Linked DNA regions of Verrucomicrobium spinosum DSM 4136 = JCM 18804. The protein of the gene in region 1 interacts with the protein of each later gene in a pairwise test. Links are inferred from orthologs where the notes say so. Each region holds a gene or a part of one and is shown on either strand. Other genes may lie near its edges.

Region 1 (3,320 bases):
GGATGATGATGTCCACCTCGTTGCTCTGGGGGAATTCCAACTCCTGCTCCACCATCGCCAGACGGCGACCGTCCGTGGCCACCATGGTCAGCATGTTTTCCTTGAAGGAGCACAGGATGCCGTTGAGCACGTAGCGGGTCTCATCAGTAGAGATCGCATAGGAGGTTTTGCGCAGACAATCCTTGAGCACCCGCTGTTCCAGCTTGAACTCACGCGCATCACTGAAAGTCGGCAGCGGCGGGAACTCGTCAGCCGCCAGACCCATGACCTTGAAGAAGCTCGGTCCGCTGCGAATGTGGGCCACATTGCGCTCGTCCACGGTCACTTCCACCTCGTCCGACGGCAGTTCCCGGATGATCGAGACCAGCTTGCGGGCCGGAAGAGTGGTCGCTCCTGCCTCCTCAACTTCCGCCGCCACCGTACCGCTGATACCCACGTCAAGGTCCGTCGTGACAAACTGCAACTGGCCGTTGCCAGCCTTGATCAGGACGTTGGAAAGGATGGGGAGCGTCGTCCGGGTGCTGACGACATGTTGCACTTGTTGGAGCGCGGTGAGGAAAGCTTCCTTGCTGATGGAGAATTTCATGGTCAGGCTTGCGGCTTCTCTTAGCGAGAGGCAAAAATTAAGCAAGCATAATGGGAGCAAAACCGGATGGTGTCGAAGGAAAAAAGTCCTTTCGTCTCACCCGTTTTGCTCCCGGCAACCCGGTCAGGAAATCTTTTTAATTTTTTCCGTCAGAACACCCAACGTACGGCGAAATTCTTCAGAATTTGCCTTCGTCGAGACCGCTTTGCAGGCGTGAATGACCGTTCCGTGATCCCGCCCGCCAAAGGCATCGCCGATTTCCTTCAGCGAGGACTTGGTCAGCTCCCGCGCCAGGTGCATGGCAATCTGCCGCGGGATGGCAATGGAGGCGGGCCGACGATGGCTCGTCATGTCTGCCAGACGGATGTCGAAATGCTCGGCTACGACCTTCTGGATCCAGTCAATGGTGACCGCCTTGGCATCCGGCTCTTCCAGGATGTCACGGAGCAGGGTCTCCACGATCGTCTGGGTGAGCGGGCCACCGTTGCCCAGGGAGATGTGGGCTGCCACGCGCATGAGAGCCCCCTCCAGACGACGGACGTTGGTGCGGATGTTCTCAGCGAGAAATGAAAGGACCCAGTCGTCCACCTGAACGCACCAGTCCACCATCTTCTGGCGCAGGATCGCCGTGCGAGTCTCCAGGTCTGGAGACTCGATCTGGGTGGCCATCCCCCACTCGAAGCGCGACACCAAGCGGGCTTCAAGGTTCTTGATCTCACTCGGGGCACGGTCACTCGTCAGGACGATTTGTTTAAAAGAGTTAAACAAATCATTGAAGGTGTGGAAGAACTCCTCCTGAGTGCTCCCTTTTCCAGCAAAGAACTGGATGTCATCGATGAGCAGGACGTCCACCTTCCGGTACTTCTGGCGGAAGGCACTCACCTTGCTATGGCGCAGGGCTTCGATGTACTCGTTGGTGAAGGCTTCACTCGTGACGTAGCGCACCACCTTCTTGGGCTTGTTGTGCAGGATCTCCCGTCCGATGGCCTGCATCAGGTGCGTCTTGCCCAAGCCGACCGCTCCATGCAGGAACAGGGGATTGTAGGTGCGGCCCGGCTTCTCCGCGACGGCCTTGGCCACCGCGCAGGAGTAGGTGCAGTTGGGCCCCACGACGAAGGCATTGAAGGAGAAGCGAGTGTTCAGGCCTGACTCCATGAGGAGACGGTTGAAGCGCGAATCGCTCTCGAACAAGGGACCCGTGGCCACCTCTGGCTTGTCCGTGACCCGATCCATCTTCTTCGCAGCCTCCTTGGCCGTCAGCGCGACCCCTGCGTCGAAGCTTGCCGGCACCAGATTGGGCGCCCCAGCAGCCTGGGCCTCTTTCACCGCCGCGGGCGAGGGCGCGACCACCGCCTTGAGCACGGGCGGCTCAGACACCGCGTCCGCCGCGACCATGTAGTCGATCTCACGCCCCCCGGGCAGGACCTCGCTTGCCGCGACTTGCAGCAGCTGCTGGTAGTTGTCCTCAATCCAGTACTGGTGCATCAAGTTTGGCACCAGAAGCACGAGCCGCTGATCATCCAGCAGCTGCATCCCCACACGCTGGAACCAGCGCTCAAACATGAGCGGACCGATGCGCTCTTTCATCAGGGCCTTGATCCGGGACCAAGGCTCCTCCTCGGGCGTGGCTACGGGACTCCCGCCCGTCCACAAAGGAAGCTCGCCATCCACCTCCCCTTCCCCGATCATGACCGTATTCGTCATCTTTCCGCTTGGTACTTTTAGGCCCCCTGATTGATCCATTTCACCGCACTCTTAACCCCGCTCCCGCCGCCTGGAAAGTTTTTAAAATTCATGCTCATGGTTTAGGACTCTTCGGCACGTCAAACAAGGAAATCTTCACTTAATTTTAGAAGCAGATTTTAGTTGTCAGCTCATAACACGGATTTTTAAATTTAATTTATAGCATTTCAAAATCGGATCATTTTTTCCATGATGTTCGACTTGACGTTTTGCCGCATTCGAGAAATCAAGGCCTCCGGAACTTTCCCCCTCCCCGAGATTGCCATCTGCCCCAACTGGCATCAATCGTGCGTGCCATGTCTCTAGATTTTCCAACCCTCAAAAGCTTGTTGCAAAAGCGTCTCGCTGTCATCGGTGATCACGCTCTGCGCGATGCGGATCCCGCCTCCCACCTCACGGCGCTGCAGGAGGTCTCTGAGGCCATTGAGACCGAGCACCAGCGGCTCCGCGGCAGCCTGCCAGGGCGGTTGCGTCATTTCCTAGAACAAGCCAGCTACCAGAAGGCGCTGGCTTTGCTGGAAGATGGAGGCGCAGGGATTGAGGGGCCGCATTAAGTGGTTTCCTAGTCCGGTTGGCGGTAACTGGTGGGTAGGAACGTGACGCGAGAAGCCCACAGTCGTGGCTGCGTTTGTAAAACGCGGTGCGTCCTTCGTCCCCGCCGCGCTTCATCGTCTCGCCCCCTCTCCGACCCAGTAGCCCCGACGCATGCTCACGAATGCATCCACGAGCAACCTCTACGGCACCGATCAGTCGTGGCTGCGTTTGTAAAAACGCGGTGCGTCCTTCGTCCCCGCCACGCGTCATCGTCTCGCGCCCCTCTCCGGTCCAGCAGCTCTGACACTGACGCATTCTCCCAAATGCATCCCCGAGCAGCCTCTTCAGCACCGCTCAGTCGCAGCCATCTCATTCACATCAAAAGCAGGGCGAACAGCTTCTCCAGCGCATTGCGCGGCGCCCTGGTTGCGATGAAATAACACTGCCCACCGTCACT
Region 2 (2,817 bases), 120 kb from region 1 along the record:
GCGGATTCGCCCGCAACTTCCTGATCCCGCAGGGCAAGGCCTATGCTGCCAACAAGGGCAACCTCCGCCAGTTGGACTCCCTCAAGAAGGTCCGCGCGGAGCGTGAGGCCAAAGAGATCGAAGAAGCTGAGAAGATCTCCACCAAGCTCAAGCGCCTGAAGCTCAAGCTCACGCTTGCAACCGGCCAGGCTGGCAAGGCTTTCGGCTCCATCACCACCATCGACATCCAGAAGGCCGTTGCCGAGAGCGCTGCCAAAGTGGAACTCGACCGTCACCAGATTGAGCTCGAGAAGCCCATCAAGAGCACCGGCACCTTCGAAGTGCCCGTCAAGCTTCACGCTCAAGTCAACTGCTTCCTCAAGATCACCGTCACCGCTGCTGACGGCACTGAAGTCGAAGCTGAAGAGACTGAGGAATAAGCGAGGGCTTTTCCAGCTGCCTCCGTTTACCTGCTGTTTTTTGGACCCCGCACAGATATCTGTGCGGGGTCTCTTTTTCTCTGTGTTGTTCACATAAATTCACAGCGTTTCCTTCTCGCTCGTCCATTGATTTTCGATTAGCATCGTCCCCGCCCCATGCCAGAGCCCGCCTCCAACGTCACCCCGTTTGACCCGGCAGCCGCCAATGCCCCGGCGCTGCAAAAAGGAGGCCAAGGCAAAAAGAAGGGAGAGGTTGATCCCCTAAGTGACATCAACCGCGCCATGCCCTTCAGCGATGACGCGGAGAAAGGCGTGCTCTCCTGCTTCCTGCAGAACCCGACGGACCTCATCAACGATGCGCTGACGACCCTCCCGGTCGAAGCCTTCTACCACCCTGCCAACCGCCTCATCTATGAGGTGCTGCGAGAGTTCAACAACGACGGTCGCCCGATCGACCTCGTCTCCCTGTCGCACTACCTGATCGACAAGGGCCTCATCGACAAGATCGGCGGGCCCGCCACTCTCGCGGATCTTTACTCCTTCGTCCCCACCCCGGCGCACTACGAGTACTACAAAGGCATCCTGCACGACAAGCACCTGCTGCGTCGTATCATCAGCGCCTGCACGGAGAGCATTCAAAACGCCTACGAGTACCAGGAGGACGTCCCCCTCTTGCTCGACCGCGTGGAGCAGCGCATGCTGAGCGTCCGTGAGGACACAGAGTCGCGCGATACCATCAAGCCCCTGCGTCAGCACATCATGGAGGCCGTGGATACCATTGAGCACCTCCTGCTCAACCCCGGCCAGATGAACGGCCTCTCCACCGGCTACCGGAAGCTCGACCAGCTCAGCACCGGCTTGCAAGGCGGGGAGCTTTTCGTCATCGCCGCCCGTCCCTCCATGGGCAAGACCTCATTCTGCATGAACATCGTCGAGTATGTGGCGGTGGAACTGCAGCGCCCCGTGGCCTTCTTCAGCCTGGAAATGAGCGCCTCCGTGCTGGTCCAGCGCCTCATTGCCGGCCGCGCCGGCGTGAACATGAGCAAGCTCAAGAGCGGCCTGCTCAACCGTGAGCAGATGCGCGCCGTCACCACCGCGTGTGGCCAGCTTCAAAAGTCAGAGATCTTCATCGATGAAACACCCGGCCTGGACATCATGGAGTTCCGCGCCAAGGCCCGCCGCTTGAAGAAGCAGCACAACATCGGCCTGATCACCATCGACTACCTCCAGCTCATGACCTCCGGGTCCAAGCGAGCCAAGGAGAACCGGCAGATTGAAATCGCAGAAATCTCCGCCGGCCTCAAAGGCGTGGCCAAGGAACTGGACCTGCCCATCATCGTGCTCGCCCAGCTCAACCGGGCCGTGGAGCAGCGCAAAGGCGGCCGCCCCATGTTGAGCGACCTTCGTGAATCCGGCTCCATCGAGCAGGACGCCGACATGGTCGGCCTCCTCACCCGTGACGATTACGCCGGCAGCAAGACCGAAGTCGGCACCGAGGAGGAAGAAGAAGCCAAAAAAGGCAAAGCCGTCCTCATCATGGCCAAAAACCGTAACGGCCCCACCGATGACGTCCCGCTGAGGTTCATCGCGGAGTACATGAAATTCCTCGAACGCGAGCCCGATCCGGATGAGGGGCAGTAGTCCGGTGCGTCAGTAGTCCGGTGCGTCAGTGGGCAGTGCGTCAGTGGGCAGTGCGTCAGTGGTCAAGGTGTTGGGGCTGGATGATAGTGGGGACGTGGCGTCAGCTTGCGGGAGTTGGTGGTTCAGCCTCCTTCACTACCGCTGCACCGTAGCACCTCCCTCTCTGCTGACCGAGGAAACAACGGCGGCATGTAATGGGGCAGTGCGTCAGATTGGGGCGGCTTGGGAGTGGCGGGGGTATGGCGGATGTGTTTCGAGGTCTCCAGCAGGGCGGTGTGGGTCCCCCTCTCGTCGGCTGAGGTCCGCGCCGGGGTTGGAGTACCGCTTTCAAGCGGAATCACCCCTCACACGTCCCATGACGTCCGCCCCCATCCAGCCGGGAGATCGAGTCTCACCGCGAGCACCTCAACAACTCTGCGACTCCTGATTCGATCACGTATACTCCAACCCTGCTGCGGAGCCGGGGCAGTGATTTGATCGGGCCGGTTGGGGCGTGAACGCTGGCGGCAGCGTAGCGCAGATTGCCAATCTGCTGTGCCGCCGATTGGCAATCGGCAATCGGCATTCGGCGCTGGAGGGGTTGGCCGTCATCCAGCCTGGAAGCGCCGTCAGGGGACGATTGTCACGGACCGGCACCGGAATCCCCTCACTCCCTTTGCTGGCACCCCGCCCTCTGATTTGCCATCGCATCCCGCTTGCAAGATCTTGTGACTACGGCGTCACTGTGGCAGACCGAGGGCCCATCCCCTCCCCCGCG

What was found.
Region 2: the proteins of dnaA (region 1) and dnaB interact in binary tests that used the Escherichia coli proteins (3 or more experiments, as listed by UniProt). The link is inferred for Verrucomicrobium spinosum DSM 4136 = JCM 18804 from one-to-one orthologs.

What each region holds. Positions count from the first base shown.
Region 1 is NZ_ABIZ01000001.1:5,084,567-5,087,886, forward strand. The notes cover bases 1-2,950. They hold dnaA (chromosomal replication initiator protein DnaA), read right to left. Parts: upstream 2,291-2,950; coding sequence 710-2,290; downstream 1-709. Other genes in these bases: dnaN (DNA polymerase III subunit beta), read right to left, coding at 1-586; VSP_RS20690 (hypothetical protein), read left to right, coding at 2,626-2,883. Outside these bases: VSP_RS20695 (DUF3379 family protein), read right to left, coding at 3,237-3,320. UniProt on the Escherichia coli protein: Plays an essential in the initiation and regulation of chromosomal replication. Binds in an ATP-dependent fashion to the origin of replication (oriC) to initiate formation of the DNA replication initiation complex once per cell cycle.
Region 2 is NZ_ABIZ01000001.1:5,202,410-5,205,226, forward strand. It holds dnaB (replicative DNA helicase), read left to right. Parts: upstream 1-575; coding sequence 576-2,060; downstream 2,061-2,817. Other genes in the region: rplI (50S ribosomal protein L9), read left to right, coding at 1-419. UniProt on the Escherichia coli protein: The main replicative DNA helicase, it participates in initiation and elongation during chromosome replication. Travels ahead of the DNA replisome, separating dsDNA into templates for DNA synthesis.